DNA from 2 places in the Telluria sp. ZT3P39 genome. Region 1 is predicted to be linked to the other one. Evidence: predicted binding sites of a transcription regulator. Region 1 holds the regulator's gene; the other holds the start of a gene.
The links. Region 1 encodes HrcA, which represses chaperone genes, less so after heat shock. Its sites were predicted from a motif close to TTAGCACTCNNNNNNNNNGAGTGCTAA; they were not measured.

Region 1 (8,724 bases):
GATGGTGTCGGCGCGGGTGGTGAAGACGTAGAGCTTGCCCTCGTTGATCAGCTCACCCTTGTCGTCCTTGACCTCGTGCGGGAAGGCGAAGCGCACGCCGGTGGACTTGCCGATCCAGTTGGCCTGCATGGTGCGCACGCGCTCCGGCCAGCCGGGGAGCTTGTTGTCGACGTGATCGAGCAGCTCGTCGGCGTAGTCGGTGATGCGCACGTAGTACATCGGGATCTCGCGCTTTTCGATCGGCGCGCCCGAACGCCAGCCGCGGCCGTCCACCACCTGCTCGTTGGCCAGCACGGTCTGGTCGACCGGGTCCCAGTTCACGGTACCTGTCTTCTGGTAGATGATGCCCTTTTCGAGCATCTTGAGGAACATCCACTGGTTCCACTTGTAGTATTCCGGCTTGCAGGCGGTCATCTCGCGCGACCAGTCGATGGCCAGGCCCATCGATTCCATCTGCCCGCGCATATGCGCGATGTTCGAATAAGTCCACTCGGCCGGCGGCACGTTGTTCGCCATCGCCGCATTTTCGGCCGGCATGCCGAAGGCGTCCCAGCCCATCGGCATGAGCACGTTGTAGCCGTTCATCCGCAGGTAGCGGTACATCACGTCATTGATCGTATAGTTGCGCACGTGGCCCATGTGCAGCTTGCCCGATGGGTAAGGCAGCATCGAGCAGGCGTAATACTTGCCTTTTGGGAAACGTGGGTCGTGTTCGACGGCTTTATAGGCCTCGATCGACTTCCAGTAGGCCTGGGCGGCCTGTTCGACTTCGGCTGGACTATATTTTTCTTGCATGGTGATCTGCGGACGGAAAAAGGGAGTGGAGCAGAACATTATACTGGTTCATTTTGCACTGCGGCGAAAGCTGCAGGCCTGGGGCGCGGTCGGCCCCCAATGAAAAACCGCCACCGCCGCGCGAGCGGGGATGGCGGTTCAGCCAGGCGAGGCGAATCTAGCGCAGCACCAGCTCCAGCGCCGGCTCGTCGCCATAATCCTCGTAGCGCTCATTGATGCCGCCGACGCAGAAGGCGATCTCCTCGAACAGGTCGGGCACCGTGGCCTTCATCTTGCCCGCATCCGTGATCACGATCTCCAGCACCTCGTTGGCTTTCAGGGTGAACTTGGTCATGTTTTCGTCGTCGCGCAGGTAGCTCAGGCAGTCGACCCAGGCGTCGATGCTGTTCGCGTACGAGTCGGGAAAGCCGAAGGCGCGGCGCGATTCGAGGTGGAAGGAGGCTTCGTCGACGATGGCGGCGCCATTGAGTTCAGCGGTGGCCATATCAAGCTTTCAGCCCAAGCACGTCGTCCATGCCGAACAGGCCCTTCGGCTTGCCGGCCAGGTAACGCGCGGCGCGCAGGGCGCCGTGGGCATAGGTGACGCGGCTGCTCGACTTGTGGCTGATCTCGATGCGCTCGCCCGTCCCTAAAAACATCACGGTATGGTCGCCCACCACGTCGCCGCCGCGCACGGTGGCAAAGCCGATGGTCGATGGATCGCGCTCGCCGGTCACGCCTTCGCGCCCGTACACGGCGCAATCCTTCAGGTCGCGGCCCAAAGCATCGGCGATGACTTCGCCCATCTTCAGCGCGGTGCCGGAAGGCGCATCGACCTTGTGGCGGTGGTGCGCTTCGACGATCTCGATGTCATAGCCTTCATTGAAGCTCTTCGCCGCCATCTCGAGCAGCTTGAGGGTGACGTTCACGCCCACGCTCATGTTCGGGGCGAACACCACGCCGACCTTCTCGCCGGCCGCGCGGATCGCAGCCTTGCCGGCATCGTCGAAGCCGGTGGTGCCGATCACCATCTGCACATTGTTGGCGGCGCAGTATTCGAGGTGGCGCAGCGTGCCTTCGGGACGGGTGAAGTCGATCAGCACGTCGGCATTGGCCAGAGCGGCTGCCAGGTCGGACTGGATCAGCACTCCGGTCGGCTGGCCGGCAAAGGCGCCGGCGTCCGTGCCGATCGCGGGCGAGCCGGCGATGTCGAGCGCGCCGGCCAGGATGGCGTCCGGCGCGGCCTGGATGGCTTCGACCAGCATGCGGCCCATGCGGCCGCTGGCGCCGGCAACGGCGATCTTCAGTTGCGTCGTCATGCTGTGGCCTCGTTACTGGATGACCGGGGCGCCGCCGACCTTGACCGGTTCGACCGGGCGGGTTTCCTGCTTGGCCTTGGTGCTGACCTTGGCCGGACCGGCGATGCGGTCGATGTATTCGCGTTCGGTCGGCAGGTTGCCGCCTTCGAAGCGCGCGACCTTGTCGTCCTTGAAGAAGACGGTGACGCGGCTGGTGGTCAGCTCGCCGTTGCCGCGCGCGAGGTAGAACGGGAAGTCCCAGCGGTCGGCGTGGAACATGTCGGTCAACAGCGGCGAACCGAGGATGAAGCGCACCTGCTCCTTGGTCTGGCCTTCTTTCAGCTGGGCCAGCATCTCTTGCGAGACGAAGTTACCCTGCTGGATGTCGGGGCGGTAAGGCGAGAAGATCCACATGAATTTCTGCAGCTTGCTGGCCTGGACCGTCTGGGCGCCGGCGTTGGCGGCGGCCGCCGATTTCTGCGCGTCGGCGGCAACCGCGGCCGGGTCCGTGCTCACCGGCGGCGCAGGGCGCGTCTGGTTGCGCCAGGCGGCGCAGCCAGAGAGCATCAGCGTGCACGCGAGGCCGGCCGCAAGGGCTGCCCGGGCTGAAAATCGACGGAGAACGGCTGGTTTGACGCGCATAGGTAACCTCAAAACGTTTGAGCGGGAGCTCCAAAACGCTATATCATAAAGCACTCCGCCAATATACGAGCAACAAACATGAGTAACAATCCCACCGACCTGAAGGCCAGCGGCCTGAAGGCTACCCTGCCGCGCCTGAAAATCCTGGAAATCTTCCAGAACAGCTCCGTTCGGCACCTGACGGCGGAAGATGTCTACAAGATCCTGCTAGCGGAGAACATGGACGTGGGCCTGGCCACCGTCTACCGCGTGCTGACCCAGTTCGAGCAGGCCGGCCTGCTCAACCGTAACCACTTCGAAACCGGCAAGGCCATCTACGAGCTCAACGCCGGCTCGCACCACGACCACCTGGTGTGCCTCGATTGCGGTCACGTGGAAGAGTTCTACGACGAAGAGATCGAGTCGCGCCAGCACGCGATTGCGGCCGAACGCGGGTACAAGATCGCCGAGCATTCGCTGGCGATTTACGGGAACTGTATCAAGGTGGGGTGTCCACGCAAGGGGTGATGGTGCAAGGATGCGGATCCGTACGCGACGGACTCCGCACCGCGGTCCCCTCACGAATTGCTCAACGCATTCGACAGCAGCTTCGCCGTAATATCCACAATCGGAATCACCCGCTCGTAGGCCATGCGGGTCGGGCCGATCACGCCCAGGGTGCCGACGATGCGGCCGTTGACTTCGTAGGGCGCGGTCACCACGCTCATTTCATCCATCGGCACCAGCTTCGATTCGCCGCCGATGAAGATCTGCACGCCACCTGCCTTGCTCGACACGTCGAGCAGCTGCATCAGCCCCGTCTTCTGCTCGAACATGTCGAACATCTGGCGCAATGAGCTCATGTTCGAGGACAGGTCGGACACCGACAGCAGATTGCGCTCGCCGGAAATGACCATGTCGTCGCCTTCGGCCATCGCCGCGCTGCCGGTTTCCACGGCCATCGCCATCAGGCGCCCCATGTCGTCGCGCAGCTCGCGCAGTTCGCCGGTGAGGCGCTGGCGCACCTGGTCGAAGGTGAGGCCGGCGAAATTCTGGTTCAGGTAATTGGCCGACTGGATCAGCTGCGTCGGCGTGTAGTCGACGTCGGTCAGCAGCAGGCGGTTCTGGACGTCGCCGCGCGGGTCGACGATGACCAGCAGGATGCGCTTTTCGGACAGGCGCAGGAATTCGATCTGCTGGAACACCGATTCGCGGCGCGGGCTTTGCACCACGCCGGCGAACTGCGACAGCGAGGACAGCATCTGGGCAGCATTGGCGATGAGCTTTTGCGGATGCTGCAGGGGCAGGCGCATCTGGTGCGATTCCATCGCGTGCTCGTCGAGATGCTGCACCGTGAGGAGAGTATCGACGAACAGGCGGTAGCCGCGCGGGGTCGGGATGCGGCCGGCCGAGGTGTGCGGGCTGGAGACATAGCCCATTTCTTCGAGGTCGGCCATGATGTTGCGGATCGTGGCGGGCGACACGTCGAGACCGGAAATCTTCGACAGCGCGCGCGATCCGACCGGCTGGCCGTCGGCGATGTAACGCTCGACGAGGGCTTTGAGCAGGGTCTGGGCGCGGGGTTCGAGTTGCATATTCCAGGAAGGCGGGAGGGTCCGCTACTATTATGCACGCTCCGGCGCGGGCCGCGCCAGTTATCCGTGCGCGCGCTTGAGCCAGTCGACCAGGCCGTCCAGGCTGTGCACCTCGGCGTCCGGCTCGATCTCGCCGGCGAAGGTGTTTTCCTTGCCCATGCGGTTCATCCAGACGGCGCGCAGGCCGGCGCGCTGGGCGCCCTGCACGTCCAGGCGCAGGTCGTCGCCCACGTACACCGCCTCCTGCGGCGCAATGGCGAGCCGGCGGCAGGCTTCCAGGAAGATCGCCGGTTCGGGCTTGGCCACGCCGAAGTTCGGGGCCGCGACCGAGACCTCGAAATGGCGCTCCAGGCCGATCGTCTGCAGGTCGGCATTGCCGTTGGTGACCGAGGCGATGCGCACCCTGCCCTTCAGGCGCAGCAGCCCGGGCAGCACGTCGTCGTAGGGAATCACGGCGTTGCGGGCGGCGAAGAACTCGGTCATGGCCAGTTCGACCTTGACGGCATCTTCGCCGGCCTGCTCGAAGGCGGCAATGAGGCCGGCGCGGCGCAAGGCGCCCAGGTCGAGCTGGAATTCGGGCTTGCGTGCAAGTAATTCAAGGCGCGCATGGCGCAGGGTGTCGATCGTGAACTGCTGCGCGACCAGCGGCGCGTGCTCGCGCAGCCAGGCAAACAACACCTGCTCGGCCTCGATGATGACCGGCGCGATCGGCCACAGGGTGTCGTCGAGGTCGAACAATACGGCTTTGGGCCAGGGGCGGCGCTGGGGTGTCATGGTGGGGTCTGCTCCGTAAACGTACAGCCAAGCATAGCGAGCCCGGAACTAGAAATCAATGCGGGCCCGTCGGTTACACCCCGATACAAAGGCAAACCGTCCAGCAGCTTGCCAAATGGACTAAAATGTTGGGCGATTATCTATCCGCCGCCACCTTCAGTGCGCGGTTGTGCATTCCACCAGTTGTGATTTTTGGAGAAATTATGAAGAGTTCCTACCTGCGTGCCGGTGCTGCGCTGGCGTGCGCGCTGGCCCTGTCCGCTTGTGGCGGCAGCGACGGCGACCTGGGGCTGGGCGGTTCGTTTTCCGGCGTAACCAAACCGGGCCTGGTCCTGCAGAACAATGGCGGATCCGACCTGACCATCGCCCCGACGGCCAACGGTTCGGGAGCCTTCTTCTTCAGCCAGCTGCAGGAAACCGATTCCGACTATAACGTCACGGTCAAGAGCATCCCGAGCAATGCCGAGAAATGCGAGGCCTTCCGCAATACCGGCAAGGTCGCCTTCACCATCAACACCGTGGTCATCGCCTGCACCGTCAAGACGCACAAGCTGACCGGTACGGTGTCCGGCCTGACGGGCAATAACCTGGTGCTGGTCAACGGCGCCGACCGCATCCCGGTTGCGGCGGGCGCCACGACCTTCGCCATGACCCCGGTGAACGAAGACGCGCCGTATGGCGTCGCCATCCTGACCCAGCCCGACAACCAGACTTGCACGGTTGCCAACGGCAGCGGCGTGATGGGCGCGAACGACGTCAACAACGTCGCCATCGCCTGCGTCAACCGTCCTTAATTCTCCCGGAGCTTACCCAATGAAGTTTTCCCTGATCCGTCCGGCCGGCGCACTGGTACTGGCACTTGGCCTCGCCTCCTGCGGCGGCGGTGGCGACGACAACAATTATTCCATCAAGGGCGTTGTCGAAGGCCTGTCCTATCCTGGCCTGGTGCTGACCACCAATGGCAACGACCTGGCCGTGGCGCCGCCGGCAAAAGCGCTCGACCCGGTGGAATTCACCTTCCCGAACCGGCTCGGCTATGGCGATGAGTTCAACATCTCGATCAAGACCCAACCGGCGCACCAGACCTGTGGCGTCAACACGCAATTCCCGCGCAGCGTCTATGGCACGGGCGGCGAGCTGACCCAGATTAACGCGCGCTTCACGTGCTCGATCAATGCCTATAACATCGGCGGCAAGGTCATCGGCCTGACCGCGGCCAACACCGGCCTGCAGCTTACCAACGGCAGCAGCGGCGGCTCGATCGTGCCGACGCCCGATGCCACCGGTGCGCCGTTCGAATACATGATGCCGTTCGCGGTGCCATTTGGCGTGACCTATGGCGTCACCATCGTGACCCAGCCGGTCGGCGCTTTCTGCACCGTGTCGAACCCGACCGGTACGATGGGCGATGCCGCAGTGACCAATATCGACGTCAACTGCGTACGCACCTGAGCTATTCACGAAACGTATGTCTCGTATTCGAAAGGAGAATTGGACTGATATGCTGTAATGCAGCATACTTGCTCCTGTCTCCTCCAACTCTCCTTAAAAGAATTGGATTTCAGCCCGCCTCACAGCGGGCTTTTTTTTCGCCCATTTTCCGGGCAAGGCGCCCTTAGCTTGCGCGCTTGGCGCTGACCTTCACCACCGCCACCTGGGAGGCGCCGACCGACACCTGGGCGTTGTACGCCTCGGCCGCGCGGGTGGTAGCTGCCGTAGCGTAGCCGCTGACGCCGGCCAGGACCAGGGTGGCGAGGAAGATGGCTTCCATGTGCTTGAGGGTGTTCATTGTCGTGCTCCTTCGGTGGGTGGCGGGCCGTTTCCGGCTGTCGATGGAAGCACTTTAGCCAATGGGGGAGTTTGGCTCCAGCGGGGTGCGACGGACTGCAGGAATGCGCGCTTGAAGGGCGAAAATGCGCGATGTTCGGGGATTGTGCGATGCGGTAGGGTGGGCGGGTCTTCCCGCCCGCGCGTTCAAATCATGCTTATGAAGACGCACCGTGGTTCTTTAACGTTCGTTGAACGCGCGGTCGGCGAAGCCGACCACCCTACCGTTTACAGCAAATTCGCCAGCGCCACGTACTGCTCCAGCCCGACGCCTTCCGGCCGGGCGCCCGGATCGATGCCGGCCTCGACCAACTGGGCCTCGGTGAACATGCCCGCCACGCAGTTGCGGATCACCTTGCGGCGCTGCGAGAAGGCCTTGGCCACCACTTTCTCGAGCGTGGCGCCGTCGCATGCCAGCATCTCGCGCTTGGGGATCATGCGCACGATGGCCGAATCCACGCGCGGCGGCGGATCGAAAGCGGTCGGCGGCACGATGAACATCAGGCTCATGTCGTAGCGCCACTGCAGCATCACCGACAGGCGGCCATAGGCCTTGGTGCCCGGCTCGGCCACCATGCGCTCGACCACTTCCTTTTGCAGCATGAAGTGCTGGTCTTCGACCAGCGGCGCGAACTCGGCCAGGTGAAACAGCAGCGGGCTCGAGATGTTGTACGGCAGGTTGCCGACGATGCGCAGGCGCTGCCCTTCCGGCACCGGAATCGAGCCGAAATCGAATTTCAGGGCGTCGCCCGAGTGCACGGTGAGCTTTTCGCGCGGGTAGGCCTTTTCCAGGCGCGCCACCAGGTCGCGGTCGAGCTCGACGACGTGCATCTGGTCGAGCTGCTTGAGCAGCAGCGCCGTCATGGCGGCCAGGCCCGGGCCGATCTCGACCATGGTCTCGCCGCGCTGCGGCGCAATGGTGTCGATGATGTCGCTCAGGACCATCTTGTCGGTCAGGAAGTTCTGGCCGAAGCGCTTGCGTGCTACGTGTTTCATGTGTGCTTTCTTGCTTGCTTGTTTACTGATTGTGGGACTGGCGGCGCGCGTCGGCCATGCCCATGGCGGCGCGGATCGCTTCGATCATGCTGCCGCAGTCGGCAAGGCCAAGACCCTGCGCGGCCAGGTCGAGCGCGGTGCCATGGTCGACCGAGGTGCGCACGATCGGCAGGCCGAGGGTGACGTTGATGCCGCGCCCGAAGGTGGCGTGCTTGAGCACGGGCAGGCCCTGGTCGTGGTACATCGCCAGCACGCAGTCGGCATCCTTCAGGTATTTCGGCTGGAACAGCGTATCGGCCGGGTAAGGGCCGCGCGCATCGATGCCGCGCGCACGCGCGGCCTCCAGCACCGGCGTGATGACCTCGACTTCTTCCCGCCCCAGGTAGCCGTTTTCGCCCGCGTGCGGGTTCAGGCCGGTGACCAGGATGCGCGGGGCGGCAATGCCGAAGTTTGCTTTCAGGTCGCGGTCGATGATGTCGATGACCTGCGCCAGGTTCTCGCGCGTCAGCGCGGCGGGAACATCCTTCAGCGGCAGGTGGGTGGTGGCCAGCGCCACCCGCAAGTACGGCTGGCCTTCGCCAGGCTGTCCGGCCAGCATCATCACGACCTTGGGCGTGCCCGTTTTCTCGGCCAGGTATTCGGTGTGGCCCGAGAAAGCCACGCCGGCATCGTTGATCGTGCTTTTCTGGAGCGGAGCGGTGACGATGCCTTCGAACCAGCCGCACCGGGCGCCCTCGATCGCCAGGTCCAGGGTGGCCAGCACGGCGCGCCCGTTTTCGGGGTCGAGCGTGCCCGGCACCACGTAGGCGGCGAGCGGCACGTCGATCACGGCCAGGCGC
Region 2 (8,724 bases), on a different contig from region 1:
CACGTAGCGCTCGTCGTCGATGCGCTTGCGGCGCCCGTCGATCCAGCCGAAGCACAGGGCTTCGTCGACCGACTCCGACCACGACATGCAGGGGTGCTCCGAGCCGGTCTTGTAGAAGCCGACCAGCAGTTCGGTGGCGCTGGCCGAATTGGCGGCGAGCCAGCTGCGGAAGGCGGATGGATCGGCGAAGAAGGTGGGTGTCATGGGCTGGCAAACAGGCAGATCGGAGGGTGTGCGTTTCTCCGTGAAGTAAAAAAGCCTGCGAGGCGCGAACCCCGCAGGCTTTTCGAAGGGGTGGCGCCGGATCAAACCGGCGCCTAACCGCACAATTACATCATGCCGTCCATGCCGCCCATACCACCCATGCCGCCCATGCCGCCCATGCCGCCGGCTGGCTTGTCTTCAGCCGCTTCCGAGACCATGCAGTCGGTGGTCAGCATCAGGCCGGCGATCGACGCTGCATTCTGCAGTGCCGAACGGGTGACCTTGGCTGGGTCCAGCACGCCCATTTCGACCATGTCGCCGTAGGTGCCGTTGGCGGCGTTGTAGCCGTAGTTGCCGGTGCCGGCGATCACAGCTGCGACCACGACCGATGGCTCGTCGCCGGCGTTCTGGACGATCATGCGCAGCGGCTCTTCCATGGCGCGCAGGACGATCTTGATGCCTGCGTCCTGGTCAGGGTTGTCGCCCTTGATGTTGATCGACGAACGTGCGCGCAGCAGGGCAACGCCGCCGCCTGGCACGATGCCTTCTTCAACGGCAGCGCGGGTAGCGTGCAGTGCGTCTTCGACGCGGGCCTTCTTCTCTTTCATCTCGACTTCGGTGGCTGCACCGACGCGGATCACGGCAACGCCGCCGGCCAGCTTGGCCACGCGCTCTTGCAGCTTTTCGCGGTCGTAGTCCGAGGTCGCTTCTTCGATCTGGATACGCACCATCTTGACGCGTGCCTCGATCGATTCAGCGGCGCCGGCGCCGTCGATGATGATGGTGTTTTCCTTGCCGACTTCGACGCGCTTGGCCTGGCCCAGTTCCGCCAGCGTGACCTTTTCCAGGGTCAGGCCGACTTCTTCTGCGATGACCTGGCCGCCGGTCAGGACAGCGATGTCTTCCAGCATGGCCTTGCGGCGGTCGCCGAAGCCTGGCGCCTTGACGGCGACGGTCTTCAGGATGCCGCGGATGTTGTTGACGACCAGGGTCGCCAGCGCTTCGCCTTCGATGTCTTCGGCGACGATCACCAGCGGACGGCCGGCTTTCGCGACTTGTTCCAGGATCGGCAGCAGGTCACGGATGTTCGAGATCTTCTTGTCGCACAGCAGGATGAACGGGCTCTCGTGAACGGCGACCTGCTTGTCCGGGTTGTTGATGAAGTAAGGCGACAGGTAGCCGCGGTCGAACTGCATGCCTTCCACGATATCCAGCTCGTCGTTCAGCGACTTGCCGTCTTCCACGGTGATGACGCCTTCCTTGCCGACTTTGTCCATCGCTTCGGCGATACGCTCGCCGATCGAGTAATCGGAGTTGGCCGAGATCGCGCCGACCTGGGCGATTTCCTTGGTGGTGGTGCATGGACGGGCGATCTTCGCCAGCTCTTCGACGGTGGCGGCAACTGCCTTGTCGATGCCGCGCTTCAGGTCCATCGGGTTCATGCCGGCGGCAACGAACTTCATGCCTTCGCGGACGATGGCTTGCGCCAGCACGGTCGCGGTGGTGGTGCCGTCACCGGCGTTGTCGCTGGTCTTGGAAGCGACTTCCTTGACCATTTGCGCGCCCATGTTCATCAGCTTGTCTTTGAGTTCGATTTCTTTGGCGACCGAGACGCCGTCCTTGGTCACGGTCGGCGAGCCGAACGAGCGCTCCAGCACGACGTTGCGGCCTTTCGGGCCCAGGGTGACTTTGACTGCGTTGGCGAGAATGTTGACGCCTTCGACCATTTTGGCGCGCGCTGCGTCGCCGAAGATTACTTCTTTAGCTGCCATGTGTAGTGCTCCGAATGAGTGCGTGAATGGATTGCGGGAGGAATGCGGGCTTGAATTACAGGGCCACGACGGCCATGATGTCTTCTTCGCGCATGACCAGCAGTTCCTGGCCATCGACCTTGACGGCCTGGCCCGAGTACTTGCCGAACAGGACGCGGTCGCCGACCTTCACTTCGAGCGCGCGCAGCTGGCCGTTGTCCTGCACCTTGCCGTTGCCGACGGCGAGGATTTCGCCCTGGTCCGGCTTCTCGGCGGCTGCATCAGGGATGATCAGGCCGGATGCGGTCTTGGTTTCCTGGTCGAGACGCTTCACGATTACGCGATCGTGCAGAGGACGAAGGTTCATGCAAAACTCCTTGTTTTTCAGTGGTTTGACTAGCTGGTTGGCGCCGCCATACAAGGGCGTCGCCAGAAAATGAGTGACATCGGTTGTTAGCACTCTCAACTAACGAGTGCTAACGAGAGCTAATTATAGGGACGATAACCCCCTATTTCAAGGCTCAATGTGAAGCTGATAACCGACTAATTTGAGAAATCGCAATTTGCCAGGGCGCTTTACCCATGACGGGTGTGGTGTCGCAGACAACAGGCGGGCAGGGTATACTGGATGGCAGGCCGATGCCGCACGGCTCGCGACCGACGCTTTTGCGCCCGCTCAGGGTGCGTGCATTACGGTTGACTGAAAAACCATCCCGGACCTATAGTGTCGAATGATTTCCGAATTCCAAGACCTCTCCGACAAAATTGACCGGCTCGCCCAACTGACCCAGTCATTGCGTGCCGAGAACTACCTGCTGCGCCAGGCCAACAGCCTGCTGAGCGCCGAAAACCTCGCCTTCAAGGAGCGCATGCTGCTGGCCCAGGCCCGCGTCGAAGCGCTGCTCGCGCAGTTCCCGGCGCCTGAAGCCGCGCTCGATCCCGACGCGGGCGAAGACGAAGCCGGCGAGGCCGCCGAAGCCGGCGCCTCCAACGCCGCACACGACAGCGAGGCTACCCAATGATCCATCTCGATTGCAGCATCATGGGCCAGTCCTACCGCCTGGCCTGCCGCGAAGGCGAAGAGCGAACGCTGCGCGAAGCCGTCCATTACCTCGATGGCAAGATGTGCGCGCTGCGCGACTCGGGCAAGGTCAAGGGCACCGACCGCATCGCCGTGATGGCGGCGCTGAGCGTGGCCGCCGAATTCCTGTCGGTGAAGTCGCCGCAAGGGCCGCTATCGGACATGTCCATCCTCGAAGTCAAGCAAAAACTCGAAGCGATGCACACGGTGCTCGACAGCGCCTTGTCGCCGCAAGAAAATCTCGCCTAGGCCTGAATTCGTTTGACATGGGCGTCCAGCGTAGTAAACTGGCGCCTACCCTGCGGTGTTCGAGATTTGCCATATATTCCTTGAACCATTCTTTCGCATAGGTTGTGGAACAATGCTTGGTGGGCGCGATCGTCACTAGTTTGACGAACCCGAAATTGAGCTGACTGCGACCACCTTGAGCCTTTTGGTTCGGGATGCCGGCAATAACGGCACAGGCGGGGCTACACACACGAGCGGTTGCGCACCTTGGTACGCAGCCGCTTTTTTTTGCGCGCGCTCCTGGCGCGTCTTGTATTCGATGGAGGCGCGGTGCGCTATTGGTTGATGAAATCCGAGCCGGACGAAGTCAGTTTCGACGACGTGCTGGCCGCGCCCGGGCAGACGGTGGCCTGGTTCGGCGTGCGTAACTACCAGGCGCGCAACTTCATGCGCGACGCAATGGCCGTCGGCGACGGCATCCTGTTCTATCACTCCAGCTGCGCGGTGCCGGGCGTGGCGGGCATCGCCGAAGTGGCCAGCGACCCGTATCCGGATGCGACCCAGTTCGACGCCAGCTCCCATTATCACGACCCGAAAGCGACGCCAGACGAGCCGCGCTGGATCTCGGTCGACGTGCGCGCCATCGAAGCGGGGCGCTACCTGCCCTTGAGCGAGATGCGCGCTACGCCCGCGCTGGAGGACATGGTGCTGCTGCAGAAGGGCAGCCGCCTGTCGATTTCGCCGGTGACGCAGGCCCAGTGGAACACCATCACCGCACTGCTCAAGCAAGGGAAGCGCTGATGGACTTCCAGCTGATCCTGGCGCTGCTGGCCATGGGTGCATTCGGGGGCTTCGCGGCCGGCTTGCTGGGCATCGGCGGCGGCATGGTGCTGGTGCCCTTCATCACGATGATGTTCACCGCACGCGGCATTAAGCCCGAACTGGTCATCCACATGGCGATCGCCACCTCGCTCGCCACCATCCTGTTTACCTCGCTGTCCTCGGTGCGCGCCCACCACCAGCACGGCGCGGTGCTGTGGCCCGTGGTGAAGCTGCTGGCGCCAGGCATCCTGGTCGGATCCTGGATCGGGCCCTGGATCGGCAAGCAGATGGATGCATCGAGGCTGGCCCTGTTCTTCGGCGTGTTCGTGGCCTTCTCGGCGACCCAGATGCTGATCGGGAAAAAGCCGGCCGCCGCGCGCGAGCTGCCCGGCAGACCGGGCATGTTCGCGGCGGGCGGCGTGATCGGCACCCTGTCGGGCATCGTGGGCGCGGGCGGCGGCTTCGTGTCGGTACCCTTCATGACCTGGTGCGGCGTGCGCATTCACAATGCGGTCGCCACCAGCGCGGCGCTGGGCTTTCCGATCGCGCTGTCGGGCACCATTTCGAACATGTATTACGGCTGGGGCGAGCCCGGGCTGCCCGACTACTCGCTCGGGTTCATCTACCTGCCGGCGCTGGCCGTCATCGCGCTGGCCAGCGTGAGCATGGCGCCGCTGGGCGCGCGCACCGCGCACAAGATGCCGGTGCGCCGGCTGCAGAAGATCTTCGCGATGATCCTGTATGCGCTCGCGGCGTATATGTTCTGGAAGGGCATCAACCCGTAGGGATTCAGTAGCGAGTCCATTGGGTGCGATCACGGAACCGATAACGATCTACGTAGCAAATCCCCGCATCCGCGCGCGGTTCATCGGCAAATCCCGTACCCGCGCGCCGCAGGCATCCGCCACCGCATTGGCCAGCGCCCCCGCCGCCGGTCCTTGCGCGGCTTCGCCGGTGCCCAGGAAAGCTTGGCCGGGACGATCGAGCAGGTGGACCTCGACGCGGCCAGGCACGCCATCGAAGCGCAGGATCGGGTAGCTGGCCCAGTCCTGGGTCAGCACGCCTTGAGCGTCGAAGTGCACCTGCTCGAACAGGGTCCAGCTCGACGACTGGAGGATGCCGCCCTCGATCTGGTTGCGCACCCCATCGGGGCTGACGATCTCGCCGCAATCGACCGCGGCGATGGCGCGCGTGATGCGCACGAAGCCGGTGTCGAGGGCTACCTCGACTTCCAGCGCGATGGCGCAGTAAGCAGCCAGGTTCTTGTAGCGGGCAAAGGCGAAGCCGCGGCCGCGGCCCGCCGTTTTTTTATACGCATCCCAGCCGAACTTCGCAGCGGCCAGCTTCACCACCGCGATCGCGCGCGGGTCCTCCAGGTGGCGCAGGCGGAAGGCCACCGGGTCGCTTTTTGCCGCGCGCGCCAGTTCGTCCATGAAGCTCTCGATGGCGAACACATTGCAGTAGGCGCCGAGCGAGCGCAGGGCCGAGGTGCGGAAGGGGCCTGCCGCTTGGAAGCGGTGGGTCACGCGGGCGTTCGGCAGCACGTAATAGGGAATCGCATTGCGGTCGCCGCTGCCCTGCGGCTGCGGGATCGGTTTCGGCGCGGGTGGCGCAAACGGCCGCGCCAGGTGGGTGGCGGCCAGCAGGTTGCCGGCCTTGCCGGGGCGCGTATTGTGCGGCTGGCTCCAGACCTCGTACCGCCAGTCGGCGATGCGGCCCGCCGCGTCCAGGGTCGCCCGCACCTCGGCCACCATCGCCGGGCCGTAGGGCTCCCAGCAATGCTCTTCCTCGCGCATCCACTGCACCCGCACCGGGTTGCCGGGGAAGGCGCGCGCCAGCAGGATCGCGTCGGCCGCCACGTCGTCGGCGCCGTTGTGGCCGTAGCAGCCGGAACCTTCCATGTGCACGCAGCGGATCGCCTCCTCGGGCGCGCCGATCAGTTCGGCCAGCGCGGCGCGCAGCGGGAACACGCCCTGCGAATGGGTCCACACGGTGTAGCGGCCCTCTTCGAGTTGCGCGACGGCGCAGGATGGCCCCAAGGACGCATGCAGCTGGAACGGGCGGGTGTAGGTCGCGCGCAGGGTCTGGCCGGCGGCGCCTGGAACCCCGCGCGCAAGAATCTGCTGCGGCTGCGAGGGGAGGCTGCGCACCAGCGTCGCCACGTCCTGGCCGGCCGGGAGCAGGGCCGGCGTCTCCCAGCGCACCGCCCGCGCCAGCGCGCTTGCGGCCTTCACCGCGCGCCACTCCTCGTCCGCGATCACGGCCAGGAAGCGGCCGTCGCGCACGACATCGAGCACGCCGGGCAGGCGCATCACCTGCGCAGTGTCGACCGCGAGCAGCCGCGCCGTCCTTGACGGCGGGCGCACCACCCGCGCATGCACCATGGCGGGCAGGCGCAGGTCGTGCACGTAGGCGAGTTCGCCTTTCAGCTTGCCGGGGATGTCGACCCGCGGCAGCGTCACGCCGGCATAACGCGGTGCGCCCTTCTGGCGCGGGGGCAGGGCGCCGGTGGCGCGCACGTGCTGCTGGCCGTTGGCCACCAGCTCGCCGAAGCTGACGCGGCGGCCGTCGGGTGCGCGGAACACGCTGTTGGTTTGCACAAGTAGCGCCGCCGGCACGGCCAGGCGCGCGGCTGCCCTGGCAAGCAGCAGCGCGCGCACCTGGGCCGCCGCATGGCGCAGCGCGGTGCCGCTGTCCTGCATCGAATGGCTGCCGGCGGTATAGCCTTCGTCGGGCGTGCGGTCGGTGTCGGCGGTGACCAGCTCCAGGCGTCCCGGATCGATCTGCAGCTCGTGCGCGGCCACCTGCAGCAGCGCGGTCCGGATGCCCTGGCCCAGCTCCACCTTGCCGGTGAAGACCGTGACGCGGTTGTCGGCGCCGACCCGGATCCAGGCGTCCAGCCAGGGCGTCTTGTCCAGGCTTCCCGGCAGCTTCGCGCCTTGCGCATGTGAAGGCAGCGCGAAGGACAGCATCAGGAAGCCATTCGCGGCCAGGAAGCGGCGGCGGCCCTTGTCGCGAGGATCGCTGCTCATCGTATGTTTCGCACCGGTTGCGTTGCCAGCACGTCGGCGGCGCGCCGCACCGCGCGCAGGATGCGCATGTGGGTGCCGCAGCGGCACAGGTTCGGCTGCATCCAGCTGCGGATCTGCTCATCGCTCGGCGCAGGGACCTGTTCGAACAGGGCGGTGGCGCGCATGATCATGCCGGCGATGCAGTAGCCGCATTGCGCCGCCTGCTCGTCGATGAAGGCCTGCCGCAGCACCACGCCCGGCACCCAGCGGCTGCCGGGCGACTCCACCGTGCGCACGGCGCGCGCGCCCACCAGCGCCACCGGCAGCACGCAGGACATCACGGGCGCCTTGTCGAGCATCACGGTGCAGGAGCCGCATTGCCCCAGGCCGCAGCCGAACTTCGCGCCATTGAGCTTGAGGTCGTTGCGCAGCACGTAGAGCAGCGGCGTGTCCGGATCGACGTCGACCGTGTGCGGCTTGCCGTTGACCTGCAGGCGGAAGGTGGTCATGGTTGTTTGGCTTTCTGGACGCTGTCCTCGAGATCCGGCCAGGGTGCCGCCTTGGCTCCGTAGCGCCGCAGGTAGGCGGCCAATGCAGTCACTTGCGCATCGTTGAGCATCGCGCCAAAAGCCGGCATGAAGCGTCCCGGCTCGCCGTTCGGGGGCGTGACGCCTTCCCTGATCAGGTGGACCAGGTTGCGCGGGTCCGGGTCGTAGAGTGCGACTGCTTTCTGCAGCGGCAGCGCGGCGCCGGAGCCGGCATCGCGCCCGGCGTCGTGGCAGCGCGCGCAGGCCATCGCGTAGACCTCGTAACCCATGCGCATCTGCTGCGCGTCGTCCCCGTCGGCGGCGGGGACGGGAAGGCTGCCCGGCGTATTGGCCGGCGTCGCGCGTGCCGGGGCCTGTGCCAGGAAGCTGTGGATGTAGGTGGCGACGGCGGCGACGTCCCGCGGATCGGATTGTCCCAGGTTGGCGGCGACATCCCGCATCGGCCCGGCGGCGATCGCATGGCCGGGTGCGACACCGGTGCGCAGGTACTCAAGCAGGTGCGCGCGCGTCCATGGCAGGGGCGAGGGCGAATTAGCATTCAGCGCAGGCGCATACCAGTTCTCGGCCTCGCCGCCGTCGAGCCGGCGCTTGAGGTCCGGGCCGCCGAGCATCGTGCGCGGCGTATGGCATGCGCCGCAGTGGGCCAGCGCATTGGCCACATAGGCGCCGCGGTTCCATTGGAGCGACTGGCGCGGATCGGCCTGCCATGGCGCGTCCTCCAGGTAGAGCAGGTTCCAGAACGCGACCAGCGGCCGGAGACCGAACGGGAAGCGCATGTCGTTCTCGCGGGCGGGGGCGCTCAGGGCGGGCCGCGTCATCACATAGGCATACAGCGCGCGGATATCGTCCTGCGCCAGCCGGGCGTAGTGGTTGTAGGGGAAGGCGGGGTAGAGCAGGTGGCCGTCGCGCGAGACGCCGCGGCGCATCGCGCGGGTAAAGGCTTCCTCGCTCCAGCCACCGATGCCGGTGCGCGCATCCGGCGTGATGTTGGTGCTGTAGACGGTGCCGAAGGGCGTGGCGAGCGCCAGGCCGCCGGCGAAGGGCCTGGCCGGATCGGCGGTGTGGCAGGCGGCGCACAT

Region 2: the regulator HrcA is predicted to act here: its motif matches at 2,409-2,435, upstream of groES (co-chaperone GroES).

What each region holds. Positions count from the first base shown of each region.
Region 1 is NZ_JCASIH010000013.1:9,461-18,184, reverse strand. Features, by position in the region: gene leuS (leucine--tRNA ligase) at 1-795, opposite strand, end outside; gene AC56LR_RS13660 (barstar family protein) at 953-1,279, opposite strand; gene dapB (4-hydroxy-tetrahydrodipicolinate reductase) at 1,281-2,093, opposite strand; gene AC56LR_RS13650 (outer membrane protein assembly factor BamE) at 2,106-2,639, opposite strand; gene fur (ferric iron uptake transcriptional regulator) at 2,793-3,221, shown strand; gene hrcA (heat-inducible transcriptional repressor HrcA) at 3,272-4,288, opposite strand; gene AC56LR_RS13635 (HAD family hydrolase) at 4,349-5,062, opposite strand; gene AC56LR_RS13630 (hypothetical protein) at 5,266-5,856, shown strand; gene AC56LR_RS13625 (hypothetical protein) at 5,876-6,514, shown strand; gene AC56LR_RS13620 (hypothetical protein) at 6,678-6,851, opposite strand; gene rsmA (16S rRNA (adenine(1518)-N(6)/adenine(1519)-N(6))-dimethyltransferase RsmA) at 7,118-7,885, opposite strand; gene pdxA (4-hydroxythreonine-4-phosphate dehydrogenase PdxA) at 7,908-8,724, opposite strand, start outside.
Region 2 is NZ_JCASIH010000038.1:10,987-19,710, reverse strand. Features, by position in the region: gene AC56LR_RS20895 (YdeI/OmpD-associated family protein) at 1-204, opposite strand, end outside; gene groL (chaperonin GroEL) at 330-1,976, opposite strand; gene groES (co-chaperone GroES) at 2,032-2,322, opposite strand; gene AC56LR_RS20880 (hypothetical protein) at 2,687-2,977, shown strand; gene AC56LR_RS20875 (cell division protein ZapA) at 2,974-3,285, shown strand; RNA gene ssrS (6S RNA) at 3,330-3,511, shown strand; gene AC56LR_RS20865 (EVE domain-containing protein) at 3,595-4,065, shown strand; gene AC56LR_RS20860 (sulfite exporter TauE/SafE family protein) at 4,065-4,871, shown strand; gene AC56LR_RS20855 (xanthine dehydrogenase family protein molybdopterin-binding subunit) at 4,920-7,118, opposite strand; gene AC56LR_RS20850 ((2Fe-2S)-binding protein) at 7,115-7,606, opposite strand; gene AC56LR_RS20845 (c-type cytochrome) at 7,603-8,724, opposite strand, start outside.